Regions from separate parts of the Mesorhizobium sp. NPDC059054 genome, predicted to be linked through region 1. Evidence: predicted binding sites of a transcription regulator. Region 1 holds the regulator's gene; each other region holds the start of a gene.
The links. Region 1 encodes LexA, which represses DNA repair genes until DNA is damaged. Its sites were predicted from a motif close to TGTTCNNNNTGTGTTCNG; they were not measured.

Region 1 (5,251 bases):
GACGGCCTCGCCGTCCCAGTTAAGGCCGAGCCAGGTCAATCCATCGAGGATAGCGGTGGTCGCTGCCTCGGTCGAACGTTCGCGGTCCGTGTCTTCGATGCGCAGGAGCATCTTGCCGTTGGTGTGCTTGGCATAAAGCCAGTTGAACAGCGCTGTGCGCGCACCACCGATGTGCAGGAAACCGGTAGGCGAAGGGGCGAAACGGGTGACGACCTGATCGGACATGGAACTCTCTGGGAGAAGCGCCAGAAGCGCGGACTTTCGTTGTTTGGGCGTTCATGTAGCATAGGAGGTCAGGGGCGCAAGGGGCAGGCCCGATGGCTGGAGCGGAGAGGGATGGGCGAGAGGCCATTGATGCTGAACACGGCATCAATGAGCGTCTTTTGTTTGCTTCCAAAAAGGGTGACAGCGGCGATGCCGCAGCCGCATCCACGGACACTCCGACGATCGGAGGGCAGTCGGCGCTCGATGACCTGTTTTCTGCTCGCCAGCGTCTTCGTTCTGACACGCAAGCCGGGCGTTCCGACGAACCATCATGGCTCGAGGTCTGCCGGCGACGCCTGACAAAACTGGTCGGCAGAGACCCGCGTGGTCTCTTCGCCAAGGCGGTCGCTTTGGAACTCGATCGTGGCGTCGCCTTCCTGTTTGTGCCTGTTTTCCTGGCGGCCGGAGCGACGGTCTACTTCTCACTCGATCGGGAGCCAGCCCTCCCGCAGTTGGTTGCCGGCGGCCTGGTTCTTGCCGTCATTGCGCTGTTTTCACGCCGCCGTCTCGGCGTGCATCTCGCAGCGATGGCTGTACTTTTCTTCGTACTCGGCATTCTTGCCGCCAAGATCGAGACGTGGCGCATGCCCGGCAATATGTTGGGTGCACAGGTATCAACCAGGGTGACGGGGCGGGTGATCTCGGTCGAGCCGATGGCGAGCGGGCGCACACGGCTGACGCTTGACGTCATCGCCACCGAGCGGCCCAAGCTGCGATATCAGCCAGAGCGCGTGCGGCTTTCGGCGCTGGGAATGCCGGCCGACATCCGCGCCGGATCGATCGTATCCGGTTACGCCCGCTTGATGCCGCCGGCCGGCCCGGTGCGACCTGGTGGCTACGACTTCTCCTTCGAAAGCTATTTCGACGGCATCGGCGCGACCGGCTTCTTCATGGGCAAGCCGAAGCTCGCATCAGATGGGGAGAGCATTGCGCCGCTCACCACACGGCTGTCGGTCGCGGTCGAACGCGCGCGCGAGGTGATCGCCGATCGCATTCGCGCCTCGATCGGTGGATCGGAGGGCGAGATCGCGGCAGCGCTGATCGTCGGTGTGCGCGCCGGCATTCCAGATTCCGTCAACGAAGCGATGCGAAGGACGGGCATCTATCACATCATCTCGATCTCCGGCCTGCACATGGCAATGGTGGCCGGAGCTATTCTGCTGCTGCTGCGCGGCACATTTGCTCTGTTCCCCGATTTTTCGACACGTCGACCGGTCAAGAAATACGCCGCTTTCGCGGCCCTCTGTTCGATTGCGGCGTATCTGGCGATCTCGGGTGTGGTGGTGGCGGCCGAGCGCAGCTTCATCATGCTGGCGGTCATGCTGATTGCGGTGTTGTTCGACCGAGCGGCGCTGTCGATGCGCAATCTTGCAATCTCGGCGGTGATCGTGATCCTGACCGCACCGCATGAGGTGGTTGGTCCATCTTTCCAAATGTCGTTTGCGGCGACCGCTGCACTGATTGGTGCTTACGCGGCTTGGACAGAGCGCCGTAGCGCAATGCCCACTGCTCCGCCGCCGGTGCGCTCGTTTGCTGGGATACTCGTGCACAAGTCGCTGATTGCGGTAGGCGGCATGGCGGCGACCTCGATCGTTGCTGGGCTGGCAACGGCACTCTTCGCGGTCTGGCATTTCCAGCGTGTCTCGCCCCTCAGCCTGTTCGCCAATCTGGCCGTAATGCCGGTGGTTTCGCTCATCATGCTGGCCGCTGTTTTCAGCGCATTTGCCATGCCGTTCGGCGCCGACTGGCCGTTTCTCTATGTGATGGGCAAGGGACTAACGGTGATGATGGCGATCGCCGAATGGATTTCCATCCGCTCCCCCGTCGACGGAGTAGGGCTCGTCTCGACCCAGTCAGTGCTCTTCGTCACCGCAGCGCTCGCCATCGGCGCGATGACCACGACATGGTTGCGCTGGCTGGCGCTGCCTTTTGCGCTCGCTGGTATGCTGACGATGAGCAATGTCGAAACGCCCGACGTGCTGATCTCCGAGGATGCGCGTCTCGTCGCGCTGCCGATCGGCGACGATGAGGTCGCCGTCAGCCGAGCGCGGCCCAATGTTTTCACGCTGGACAATTGGCGTCGCGCACTCAATGTGGAGACGACGGTCTTGCCGGAGGATGTTTCGGCTGACGTTGAAATGACCGTTGAAAATGTGCTCGACATGCCTTTCGGCACACCCTTCCTATGTGCACGGCGCCTGTGTTTCGCGCGCCATCCGTCGGGTGCGGTCGTGGTGATGACTGCATATGCCGATGCAGCGAAATCGGCTTGTGGGGTCGCCTCACTCATTGTCATCGACGATGCCACCGCATCCGACCCCTGCAACGACCCGGCGATCTTGGTGGTTACCAAGAAGGATCTCGCCCGCACCGGCAGTGCGGCGGTACGATTTGATGTTTCTGCTGATAAACCGGCTAATATCCTGTTTGCGCTCGAGAGCACAAATCGACCCTGGCATGCACAGCGCATGTTCACCCGCGAGGCGAGGGGGCTGCCACCGCTTCCTAAAAAAGCGTTCAAATCCAAACGTCGGGATGATCAGCTTCACCCGGCTGCAGAACCTGCCACAATTCCTGATGTGCGGCCGGCTAAGTGACTGCGAAATTAGGCCGTTCACTCAATAGCGGCGGATCAACCCAACCAGCTTGCCTTGTACTTTGACCCGGTCCGGGCCGAAGATGCGGGTCTCATAGGCTGGATTGGCGGCCTCCAGCGCGATCGAGGCACCCTTGCGACGGAATCGCTTGAGTGTCGCTTCTTCCTCGTCGACGAGCGCCACGACGATTTCGCCAGGATTGGCCGTATTGGCATTGCGGATGATGACCGTGTCGCCGTCGAAAATACCGGCCTCGATCATGGAGTCGCCTTTGACTTCCAATGCATAGTGCTCCCCCCCCGCAATCATATCGGGCGGCACGGAGATCGAATGGGTGCGGTGCTGGATCGCGTCGATCGGTACGCCGGCGGCGATGCGGCCCATGACTGGGATGGAAACGGAAGCCGTGGCATCGTCGTCATTGCCTGGGGCCTGCAGGCGTTGCGGTTCCTTCGGTGCAGGCCGCCCCAGACTGCCCTGGATGACAGCGGGCGAAAATTTCCGAGCCGCATTGAGGCCGGGCGCGATCGAATCGGGAAGCCTCAACACTTCCAGTGCACGCGCCCGGTTTGGCAGCCGGCGAATAAAGCCGCGCTCTTCCAGAGCGGTTATGAGGCGGTGGATGCCGGACTTCGAGGCAAGATCCAGCGCTTCCTTCATCTCGTCGAAGGAAGGCGGAATTCCGCTTTCCTTCAGCCGTTCATGGATGAAGAGCAAAAGCTCATGTTGCTTGCGTGTCAGCATAGCCACCCTCCGTGGAACGGAACCAGAATCAGAAAAACAAATCCAGAACAAACACTATCTGTTCCATTTGTGTTCCGCAACCTTTTAAAGTTTAATGAATTTGTTGACGCTTTGTTCAGTGTAACGGCTGGTGCGGCTACCCGTCTGTTTCGAAAAGTCCTGCCGAGGGGTCAATTCTCACATTTCCGGAATGTGCCAAAGCTTGCGCCTCGTGAGGCGTGCGTCCCGACGTCACTCGTGTGGATCGCCGCATCGAAGCCTTCTTCAACGCCTCTGGAATACCCTTGCCAGGAGCACTGACGGCGAAACCGTCGTCAACGTCGAGGCAGGGCGCCGGCAATATCGATGAGTTCTTTTCCGATCCGGTGTTCGTGGAGAAATTCCGTAAGCTGGATGCCATCTCGAAAAGTGAGTTCCATACCTTTCCTTGTGGTTCGGCACAAAGTTGCCGCAACAAGACCTTAATTCATTAGGAACGGGGCCGTTGACGTCCGCATTCCTCCTTCGGGCAATCGTGCTTGAAAGGAGAGAACGATGAAACCGCTTCTTCCGATATATGCCGTTTGCGCAGTCCTCGCAGGCGCTGCTGCCAGCCACGCACAGGATACCGTGGTGGTCCCGGCACAACGGCCAGGTACAGTGGTGATCCAGCCGGAGCAGAAGACCGTCATCCGCGAGTATGTTCGTAAGAACCCCGTGGCTTCGATCAATGTGCTCGGGTTGGAGCTCAATCTGGGCTCGAGAGTACCGGAGACGGTAACCCTGCATGAAGTTCCCGATACACGATATCGTTACACCGTCATCGACAACAGGGCGGTTCTTGTGGATCCGGAAACCTATGAAATCGTTGAGGTCTTGAACTGATCCGATGGTTGAAGCCCTGGCTGCCGAGAGACAGCCGGGGCTTTGCTATCTGCCTTCTTCTCAGATCAGCGCAGCATCAGCACCTGGCACGTGGAGCCGGCTTCGGCCTTGGGTGCATGTGGCGGGCGAATGATCAGCCCGTTGGCATCCGATAAAGCACGAAGCATCGAGGAATCCTGAACGCCGAACGGCGTCGCGGCCAATCTGCTGCCATCCTGTTCGATCCGGGCACGGATGTAGTCCTGCCTGCGGTCATTGGCCGCCATATTGGTTGTGAGGCTTGCCTCGCGGATATCCTGGCTGAAGGGGCGGCCGCCAAGACGGGCAAGCAGGGGTTTCAGGAAAAGCTGCGAACAGACCAGGCTAGCCACTGGGTTTCCAGGCAAGCCGATGCAGCGGATCGCACCCATGCGGCCAAACATCAGCGGCTTGCCTGGGCGCATGGCGAGCTTCCAGAAGTCCAGCGTCATGCCTTCGCTGGTCAGAACATCGTGCACCAGGTCGTGATCGCCGACGGAGGCGCCGCCAAGGGTGACGATGACGTTGGCGCCGGCTTCGACAGCCTGTCGTACCGCCGCGGCGATGGCGTCCTTGCGGTCGGGTGCGATGCCGAGATCCAATGCATGCGCACCGACGGCCTGGGCCGCAGCTGCCACACCATAAGCGTTGGAAGAGATGATCTGGTCCGGTCCCGGCACGCTGCCGGGTGGCAGTAATTCGTCACCCGTGGCGATGATAGCAACCAGCGGCCGGCGCACCACGGCAAGTGCCGGATGGTTCGC
Region 2 (5,251 bases), on a different contig from region 1:
AAGCCATGCCATGGCCTGACGGCGGCAAGCCGACGGCCGCGCAAGGGCTGACAGTGAACGAGTTTGTCGGCGGCCTGGACCATCCGCGCTGGCTGCACGTGCTGCCGAACGGCGATGTGCTGGTGGCGGAAAGCAACTCGCCGCCGAAGCCGGAGACCGGCTTCAGCATCCGCGGTTTCTTCACAGACCTCTTCCAGAGTCAGGCTGGAGCGCAAACCCACAGCGCCAATCGCATCAGCTTGCTCCGCGATGCGGACGGCGATGGTATCGCCGAATTGAAAACGCCCTTCCTGGAAGGTCTCTCGTCGCCTTTCGGCATGACCTTGCTGAACGGCAAGCTCTATGTCGCCAATGCCGACGCGATCGTCGCCTTTCCCTATCAGGAAGGCGCAACCAGGATCGACGCGCCGGCGGAAAAGATCGTCGACCTGCCTGCCGGCCGCAACCATCACTGGACGAAGGACGTCATCGCAAGCCGGGACGGCACCAAGCTCTACGTCACCGTCGGCTCCAACTCCAATGTCGGCGAGAACGGCATGGACGAGGAAGAAGGCCGCGCGGCGGTGCACGAGATCGACCTCGCGACCGGCAGGATGCGCCTGTTCGCTTCCGGGCTGCGCAACCCAAACGGCCTGTCATGGAATCCCGAGAACGGCGCACTCTGGGTGGTGGTGAACGAACGCGACGAGATCGGCAGCGACCTGGTTCCGGACTACATGACCTCGGTCCAGGACGGTGGCTTCTACGGCTGGCCCTACAGCTATTACGGCCAGCATGTCGACGACCGCATCCAGCCTCAAAAGCCGGATCTTGTCGCACGTGCGGTCAAGCCCGACTATGCGCTCGGCCCCCACACCGCCTCGCTGGGACTCACCTTCAATCCAGACGACCGGTTTGGGAGCGACATGAGGAACGGCGCCTTTGTCGGGCAGCATGGTTCCTGGAATCGCCTGCCGCGCAGTGGCTACAAGGTGATCTTCGTGCCGTTCATGGGCGGGAAGCCATCCGGTCCGCCGAAGGACATCCTGACCGGCTTTCTCGACCAGGACGACAAGGCCCGTGGCCGGCCGGTCGGCGTTGCAATCGACAAAAGCGGTGCTCTTCTTGTCGCGGACGATGTCGGCAACAGGGTCTGGCGGGTGGTGCCTGCGCAATAATGGATTATCGCTCGATCACTTCCACATCGACCGCATCTTGCCCTTGAGGTCGACATTGGCGCGCGGCCGCACGGATTGCTCGTCGCGAAGCGCCTGGCTTGTCCACGACGTCAGATGGAAATGCTGCAGGATATGGGCCGGGATGAAGCGCGTTTTCGAGGCATAGACATGCCGGTCGCCACGCGCCGCCTGGCCGGAGGTGTAGAAACGCTGCGGCGTGATCAGGTGCAGCGAATCCTTCGCCCGCGTCATCGCGACATAGAGCAGGCGGCGCTCTTCCTCCAATTCCTTGCGTTCGCCGGCGCTCAGATCGATCGGGATGCAGCCGTCGACGGCATTGAGGAGAAACACCTTGGTCCATTCCTGGCCCTTGGCCGAGTGGATCGTCGACAGGATCAGATAGTCCTCATCGAGGAGCGGCGGTCCCGCCTCATCGCTGGTCGCGCTCGGCGGATCCAGCGTCAGATCGGTCAGGAAGCGTTCGCGGGACGGATAGCCTGCCGCGATCTGCTCCAATTGCAGCAGGTCCGCCCGGCGCGCCGTCGCGTCCTCGTGCTTGCGCTCGAGATGCGGCTCGTACCAGAGCCTGGCCCGCTCCATTTCCGAAGGCCAGGCGGGGCCTCGGCGCAGGTCCGAGAAGAGATCGACGAATTGCGGCCAGTCCTTGGCGGCACGGGCCGGCGGCGCGAAACGCGCCAGGCCCATCTCCAGGTCGAGCGACTGCTCCATGCTGTCGATCGCCTGTGTGGCCGCGGCAGGCCCGATGCCCGGCAAAAGCTGCATCACACGGAAGCCTGCGATGCGGTCGCGCGGGTTCTGCACGAAGCGCAGCACGGCAAGCACGTCCTTGACATGGGCCGCGTCGAGGAACTTCAACCCGCCGAATTTCACGAAAGGGATGTTGCGCCGGGTCAGTTCGACCTCGAGCGGTCCTGAATGGTGGGATGCCCGAAACAGCACCGCCTGCTGCTTGAGCACGGTTCCGGTCTCGCGTTCCTTCAGCACCTCGTCGCAGATGTAGCTCGCCTGCTCGGCTTCGTCGCGAACGGTGACGATCGCCGGCTTTTCATGCGACGAGCGATCGGTCCACAGGTTCTTGGTGAAGCGTTCGGCCGCTTCGCCGATGACGGCGTTCGCGGCGTTCAGGATCGCATCGGTCGAACGATAGTTGCGATCGAGCGTGACGATTTCGGCGGGCGAGGGGAACAAAGTGGGGAAGTCGAGGATGTTGCGCACTTCCGCGGCACGGAAGGAATAGATCGATTGGGCGTCGTCTCCCACCACCGTCAGGCCGGCTCCGTCCGGCTTGATCGCCGTCAGGATCGATGCCTGCAGCCGGTTGGTATCCTGGTACTCATCGACGAGGATATGGTCGAAGCGCGAGGCCAGATGCGCGGCGATTTCCGGCTCGGCAGCCATCTGCGCCCAGTAGAGCAGCAGGTCGTCGTAATCGAGGATGTTCTGCCGCTGCTTTGCCTCGACATAGGCACCGAACAGCTGCTTGAGCTCTTCGGTCCAGCCGACGCACCAGGGGAAACAGTCGCCGACGACCTGTTCGAGCGCGTCCTGCGCATTGACGACACGCGAATAGATCGAAAGACATGTCGCCTTGGTCGGGAAACGGTTCTCGGTCGCAGAGAGGCCAAGCTCGTGCCGGACCAGGTTCATCAGGTCGGCGGAATCCTCGCGGTCATGGATGGTGAAGCTCGGCTCCAGCCCGATCTCCAGCGCATAGTCCCGCAACAGCCGCGCGCCGATCGAATGGAACGTGCCCGCCCATGTCAGCCCTTCCATGAGGCTCGCGGCGCGCTCCTTCATCACCTCGGCGGCGATGCGCTCGACGCGCTTCGCCATCTCGGTCGCGGCACGGCGCGAGAACGTCATCAGCAGGATGCGCCGAGGATCGGCGCCGCGCACGATGAGATGCGCGACGCGGTGGGCAAGCGTGTTCGTCTTGCCCGATCCCGCGCCCGCGATGATCAGAAGCGGTCCGCAAACGGCGCCCTCTCCGTGCAGGACCGCCGCCCTCTGGCCGTCGTTCAGCTTCGACAGGTAGGCGGGGTCCTCGATCGAATCACGGATGGCGATGTTCATGGGGGCATGAAGCATCGTTTCCGTTTCGTTCGCAATGGCTGGGCGGCGCGGGCTTTGCAGGTTGGTCGCGGCCCGGCTATGCATCTCGTTCGAGATCTGTCCCGTTGCCTCGAGCGTTCGATGCTCGCCATTGAAATTGAAACATGCAGCCACCGTTGTTTTTCGCATTCGATGCCTCCGTTCCTGACGCGAAGGCGTGCCTGGATCAGGTCTACGAGGTGTTCTCGTCCTATCGGGCGCCACGCGGCTTCTGCCGGCAGTGCTTCACGCCCGAACAGGAGGAGCAGATCTGCGGCCCCCGAAACGTGCGCACCGCGGATTACGCCGTTTTTTCTCCGATCTATTTCGAACATCCCAATTGCTCCGGCGGCGTTGCCACATTCCGGCACTGGCTGCCGCGGGCGCTTGAATGCGCAGCGTTCGACACGCGCCCATTTCCGATGCTACCGGACCAGATAGCCAGGCTCGGCCTGTTGTCCTGGCCGCTGGCCGAACAGCAGGCTCTGCGCAATGTGTTCAGCCAGGCAGCGGCGAACTGGTTCGCGACAGGCGAGCCGGCTCCTCTCGGGCAGCAGGTCCCTGATGACGTGAAAGGCAACTGGTTGCCGGATATCTGGACGGCCGAGATCCTGCTCTCGGCTCTGACCTATCTGCGCGTCGATCCGGTGTCGCTGGCAAGGCATATGCTGGCCACGGATACGAGCTGGGCCACCCTCGGCCTCGCGGCCGCGATTGGCCGGCCGTCGATCCTCGACGATATCGGCTATCTCGTGCTGGAGGACACCGACGATGAAGCGGCGATGCGATCGGCTTTCGCGGCCCTCGATCGTCGTGCCCGAGCCGGCTTCCATCACATCGTCACCTATGAAGTTCTGATGAACCGGTGGGAGGCACTGACTGCCCGAGGCGAGGAAAAACTCGCTGCCCACCTGCTCGAGGCGATGGACAGGAGTGATCCGCCGCAATTCACCGAACAGGAGCAGGCAGACGACGAGAGGCTGCTCGCCAGGATTGTTCGGGCCTGATCCCGGGCAGTCTTTCCAGCCGGCGCAAAGGCCGCTCAGCTCAGAGTGACCGCCTTCAGGCGTCCTGCGATTCGCTGACGGAAATCGATCTTATCGACGGGTATTGACAAATTGCTACGTATCAATAGCGTATTGCTACGTAGCAATTGGATCTGTCCTGTGAGATCTGGTCGGAGAATTACGCAAAAGGAAGTGGCGGAGCGCGCTGGTGTCGCCCAGGCGACGGTTTCCCTCGTGCTGAACGGTGGCCGCGACAAGATTGCGCCCGAGACCGCAGAGCGCATCGAGGCTGCGATCGCTGAACTTGGATATCAGCCGAACCGCTTTGCCCAGGCGCTGCGCACCCAGCGCACACATGTGATCGCCTGCATTGTGCCCGATCTGACCAATCCGTTTTATCCATCCCTTGTGGTGGCGGTGCAGAAGGTGGCGCGCGCTTCCGGCTATGAAGTGATCACGATCGATACCGAGGGGAAAGCCGCAAACGAGAAGCAGGTGCTGATGAGCGCGCAGCAAGGCCGCTTCGATGGCATCGTGGGTGTCTTTTTCAATCTTGATGCCCGGGATTTGCAGCCGCTGGGCGAGGCCGGCATGCCGGTGGTGCGTGTCGAGGTGAGCCGCAAGTCCGGCGGGCCACAGCCCATCGACGACCTTTTCATCGACAACGTGGCGGCGGCACGTGTGTTGACCCAGCATCTGATTGAACTTGGGCATCGCCGCATTGCCATGGTTGCCGCCCCGGGCGGCCCCCAACGGGTGCGTCTTCAGGGCTATCTCGAAGCCATGGCGACGGTGGGAGCCGAGCCCATGGTTTTCAGCGCGATGAATTTCACGCTCGAAGGAGGTCGTCAGGCCGCCAGTCAACTCCTGGGGATCGGTGATCTGCCCAGTGCGGTTGTCGCGGCCAATGATCTGATGGCGATCGGCGTCATGCAGCGCCTGGTATCGGAAGGCCTGTCTATACCCGATGACATC
Region 3 (5,251 bases), on a different contig from region 1:
TCGGCCAAGGTGCGCGCCACTTTCAGCACGCGGTGATAGGCACGCGCGGAAAAGCCGAGTTTTTCGCTGGCCTCGCTGAGCAGTGCGAGCCCGGCCGCATCCGGTGCCGCAATCGCCTCGATCATGGCTGGTGAACAATGAGCGTTGAGCGCAATTCCCGCGATACCTTGAGTTTCGAAACGCTTGCGTTGGATATTCTGTGCCAGCGCCACACGCTCGGCAACCGCAGCGCTCGGCTCCGTCCGATCCGGTCGGATCAGATCGCTGGCCGAGACGGCCGGGACATCCACCCTGAGATCGATCCGGTCGAGCAGCGGACCCGAGATCCGTGCCTGATAGTCGATGCGGCAACGATCGCCGCGCAGGCAGCGATAACCGGGCTCGCCTGCCATGCCGCAACGGCATGGGTTCATCGCCGCGATCAGCTGGATGCGCGCTGGATAAGTGACGCGATGATTGGCGCGGGCGATCATGCAGTCGCCGGTTTCCAATGGCTGGCGCAGCGCATCGAGCGTTTGCGGCGAGAACTCCGGGAATTCGTCGAGGAAAAGCACACCGTGATGGGCGAGCGAGACCTCTCCCGGACGCGCCCTCACGCCACCGCCAACCATTGCCGCCATCGAGGCCGAGTGATGCGGTGCGCGAAATGGCCGTCGGTCGGTCAGCTTGCCTCCGGCAAGTTCGCCGGCGACCGAAGCGATCATCGAGACCTCCAGCAGTTCCTTCGGCGCCAGCGATGGCAGGATCGAGGGGAGGCGCTGCGCCAGCATAGACTTGCCGGAACCCGGCGGGCCGACCATCAGCAGATTGTGCCCGCCGGCCGCTGCCACCTCCAGCGCACGCTTGGCACTTTCCTGACCTTTGATATCGGCAAGGTCCGGCAGGTTGCGCGCGCTCTGATGCACGCCGGGTTGCGGGCGTGACAGCACCTGAGTGCCCCGAAAATGATTGGCCATGGCAATCAGGCTGCGCGGCGCGACGATATCGATGTCGGGACCGGCCCAGGCGGCTTCCGGACCGCAGGCGTGCGGACAGATCAGCCCGCGCCCGTCGGCATTGGCGCCGACCGCCGCCGGCAGGGCACCGGCGACCGCAGCGATCGTACCGTCCAGCGAAAGTTCACCCAGCACGACGTAGGATGCCAGCATATCGCCGGGAATGGCGCCGAGGGCGGCCATCAGGCCGAGCGCGATCGGCAGGTCGTAGTGGCTGCCTTCCTTCGGCAGATCAGCCGGTGCGAGATTGACCGTGACCTTGCGTGCCGGCATCGACAGGCCGGAGGCATGAAGGGCGGCCTGGACGCGTTCGCGGCTTTCGGCCACGGCCTTGTCCGGCAGACCGACGATCGACATGCCGACCTTGCCGGGCGCAATCATCACCTGGACGTCGACCGGCACGGCCTCGATGCCCTGGAACGCCACCGTGCGAACGCGCGAAACCATCTAAGCCCCCAGGCGGGCACCCGACCCGCATGGCCGGAGCGGCCACGGGGTCAAGAAAAGCATGGTTTTCCGTTCAGATCAAGAACAATACGGGAACAAACAACCATATGAGATGCAACCCGGTTGCTGCCGGTTTTGCAGGCAAAGTCGTTGTTTCCGTGAAACGGCGAAAGCTCTAGCCGCGCTTGGCTTCGACGGCATCCCAGAACAGGGCGGCGATGTCGGCACCGCCGAAGCGCTTCACTTCGCGAATGCCGGTCGGTGAGGTGACGTTGATCTCGGTCATGTAGTCGCCGATGACGTCGATGCCGACGAGGATGAAGCCGCGCTCCTTCAGCGATGGACCGATGCGGGCACAGATCTCACGCTCGCGCGCGGTCAGCTCGGTCTTTTCGGCGCGGCCGCCGACATGCATGTTGGAGCGCGACTCGAATTCGGCAGGCACGCGGTTGATGGCGCCGACCGGTTCGCCGTCGATCAGGATGATGCGCTTGTCGCCCTTGCGCACGTCCTTCAGGTAACGCTGGACGATATAGGGCTCACGGAACAGCTGGCCGAACATTTCCAGCAGCGAGGCCAGATTGCGGTCGGCCTCATGCAGATGGAAGATGCCGGCGCCGCCATTGCCGTAGAGCGGCTTGACGATGATGTCGCCAAATTCCTTGCGGAACGCGGCCACTTCCAGCGGATCCTTGGTGATCAGCGTTTCCGGCATCAGGTCCGCGAATTCGGTGACGAAGATCTTCTCGGGGCTGTTGCGCACCCAGGCCGGGTCGTTCACCACCAGCGTCTGCGGGTGGATGCGCTCCAGCATATGGGTGGTGGTGATGTAGTTCATGTCGAAAGGCGGGTCCTGGCGAAGCAGGATCACGTCCATTTCCGACAGGTCCGTGCGCACCGCCTCGCCGAGCGTGAAATGGTCACCCTTCACATCCCGCACCTGCATCTCCTCGATGCGGGCGAAGACCTTGCCGTCGCGCAGCGACAGCCGGTCCGGCGTATAGTGATACAATCGGTGGCCGCGCCGCTGCGCTTCCAGGGAAAGCGCGAAAGATGTGTCGCCGGCGATGTTGACGGTCGAGACATGATCCATCTGGACGGCGACTTTGAGGGACATGCAGAGACTCCGCTGAGCGCATTGTTGTTGATGGCCAATGATGTAGCGTCTAGCGCACAGGCTGCCAATCCGTCGGCCCCAACCGACCTTTCATCGAAATCTTAAGGCATTGCCACGCATAGTCCTCCCCGCTTGGTCTGGTGGGGTAGTAAAATGGGCGTGCAAGCAAAGAAGTTTCGCGAGACCGGTAGACCTCTCGCTGTCGAACCGACGTTGGAGACAATTGAACTAACCATCCTCATGCCTTGCCTCAACGAGGCCGAGACGCTGGCGACGTGCATTCTCAAGGCGAAAAATTTTCTCGGCCGATCGGGGATCGTGGGTGAGGTGTTGATCGCGGACAATGGCAGCACCGACGGCTCACAACATATTGCAACGACCTTCGGTGCCCGTGTGGTTCCCGTCGCGGAGAAAGGCTATGGTGCCGCACTGATCGGCGGTATAGCCGCCGCGCGTGGCCGCTTCATCATCATGGGCGACGCAGACGATTCCTACGATTTCGAACGGCTCGACCTTTTTGTAGAACACTTGCGCCGCGGTGCCGATGTCGTCATGGGCAATCGTTTCACGGGCGGCATCGCACCGGGAGCCATGCCAAAGCTGCATCGCTACCTCGGCAATCCTGTGCTGTCTTTTCTTGGAAGGCTGTTCTTCAGATTGCGAATAGGCGATTTCCACTGCGGGCTTCGTGGCTTCTGCACGAACTCTGTCCGCAAACTGAATCTGCAGACGACGGGTATGGAGTTCGCCAGCGAGATGGTGGTGCGCGCGGCGTTGGCAAAGCTGCGTATCGAGGAAGTGCCAACCACGCTGAAGCCCGACGGGCGCAGCAGGCCTCCACACCTGCGCACGTGGCGGGATGGCTGGCGACATCTGAAATTCCTGCTGATGTACAATCCGCGTTGGCTATTCTTCATTCCCGGCATGTTCCTTACCGGCATCGGCCTGATGTTCGCGGCGCTTCTTGCGTTCGGGCCGCTCAGGGTCATCGACAATCTGTCACTCGACCTCAACACCTTCGTCGCTGCCTGTTTCGCGGTCGTCACGGGTGTTCAATTGATCACCTGCGGTGCCATTTCCCGCCGCTACGCCGATCTGACCGGTATCCTGCCCAAGAACCGTCGGTCCGACTGGCTGTTGGCTTATCTCAGCACCGACAGGCTGGCGGTCAACGCGGGCATATTGTTCACCGCTGGGGCATTATTCTTTGGTTACGCAACCGTTCGCTGGGCGCTTCTAAGCTTCGGCCCACTGAACGATTCGGAAATTCCGCGCATCGTGGTGCTCGGCCTCAGCCTTGTGGTCATCTCGCTCCAGCTTTTCTTTTCCGCCTTCCTGCTTGGCGTACTGGAGATCCCGCTAAAACGCAGTATAAGAGAGAGCGACGAGGCGCTCGTTGGCCAAGAGTAGAGAAACCATCGCAACCGGGCGGCGACCGGTCGAGGGCCGGTTGTTGCGTTTCGTTATTGTCGGTGCGGGAGCCAATCTCCTCCTGCTCGTGCTGACCTATACGCTGCTGCATTTCGGCGTACCCGCTCTTACGGCAAGCGTGGTCGGCTACGCAGTCGCATTCGGCGCAGCCTATCTGGCACAAAGAGACTGGACTTTTTCAGACATCAGCAGCGGCGGCTCGACCTTGTCGCGCTACGCTGTCGCTCAAGTCGTTTGCGCCACCGCGGCGGGTCTTGTCGGGAAGCTGTGCGGAAGTACCCTGGCCTGGGCGCCCCTGGAGACCTCGATGGCCGTTACGGCCACGGCAGCCATCATGAGTTATGCCTTCTCCAAATACTGGGTTTTCGTCAGCAGCGAGAGCTGACTACCGCAGTGTCGAGATGAAATGCAGATTCCGATCACAGACGAGGCCTATCGGCATGGGATAGAGCCGGAGGCTCTGCTGCCAGCTCTGTATCTCGAGGCCGGCGCCATGGAATGCCTCGTCCCACTCGGCACGACTGAGATAATTGTAGGGCAGGCGGACATCGTGTCCCTTGTTGCCCACCCAATCCATGACACGCAGCGTCGTGTATGCGGCGAAACCTTCGCGCAGATGATCCTTGACGACCACGCCCTTGCGCGCCACGCGCGCGGCCTCCGCGAGAAGTCGGCCTGGGTTGTCGGTGTGGTGCAGGACATCGACAATCGTCACCCAATCAAAGGTGTTTTCGCGGGCAGGGATGATTTCGCCGTCAAAGCGCTCGACCGGAATATGCGTTTGCGGCCGTAACATCACGTCGATGCCACGAAAGGTCAGCCCCGGCTTGATGTCCATGATCGCGCGCGCAATTGATCCGTCGCCGCAGCCGAGATCGAGAACACTGCCCGAGCTGCCGAGTTCTTCCGCCAGGCGTGCTGCCAGAATCCGAACACGGCGCCGGAATACGGCCCGACCATGCACCGCATTGAGAAGCCTCTTCTCCGCGGTCTTCAGCATGTTCACCTGGGATATCTGACCTTCCATGTCGAGGCTCCACTTCACGTCTTCGGCCGTGCGATCGCACCAGAACTATACCAGATGCGTTAAGACCAAGTTCGCCCGGCTCGCATGGAAAGGCCGGCCGTGACAGCACAGAGCCAACCATGGAGACCCGGCCGACAAGGAAGCCACTTTACAGTTTATTGAAGGCTGCTGGTGTACCCTTTCCTTTAGGAAAGCAGTTCACCGATTGCGAATGACTCGTGAAATCTCAAGTTC

Region 2: a site for LexA is predicted at 3,338-3,355, ahead of ACFWXH_RS22500 (ATP-dependent helicase). Genes of this name have one in related genera too.
Region 3: a site for LexA is predicted at 1,523-1,540, ahead of ACFWXH_RS15930 (YifB family Mg chelatase-like AAA ATPase). Genes of this name have one in related genera too.

The regions. Positions count from the first base shown of each region.
Region 1 is NZ_JBHYHV010000002.1:1,147,627-1,152,877, forward strand. It holds gene gltX (glutamate--tRNA ligase) at 1-225, opposite strand, end outside; gene ACFWXH_RS13345 (ComEC/Rec2 family competence protein) at 318-2,861, shown strand; gene lexA (transcriptional repressor LexA) at 2,883-3,605, opposite strand; partial or broken gene ACFWXH_RS13355 (hypothetical protein) at 3,877-4,078, shown strand; gene ACFWXH_RS13360 (DUF1236 domain-containing protein) at 4,140-4,469, shown strand; gene glp (gephyrin-like molybdotransferase Glp) at 4,535-5,251, opposite strand, start outside.
Region 2 is NZ_JBHYHV010000005.1:318,223-323,473, reverse strand. It holds gene ACFWXH_RS22505 (PQQ-dependent sugar dehydrogenase) at 1-1,157, shown strand, start outside; gene ACFWXH_RS22500 (ATP-dependent helicase) at 1,173-3,251, opposite strand; gene ACFWXH_RS22495 (hypothetical protein) at 3,395-4,276, shown strand; gene ACFWXH_RS22490 (LacI family DNA-binding transcriptional regulator) at 4,436-5,251, shown strand, end outside.
Region 3 is NZ_JBHYHV010000003.1:527,366-532,616, forward strand. It holds gene ACFWXH_RS15930 (YifB family Mg chelatase-like AAA ATPase) at 1-1,442, opposite strand, end outside; gene gshB (glutathione synthase) at 1,618-2,559, opposite strand; gene ACFWXH_RS15940 (glycosyltransferase family 2 protein) at 2,713-3,969, shown strand; gene ACFWXH_RS15945 (GtrA family protein) at 3,956-4,375, shown strand; gene ACFWXH_RS15950 (class I SAM-dependent methyltransferase) at 4,376-5,017, opposite strand.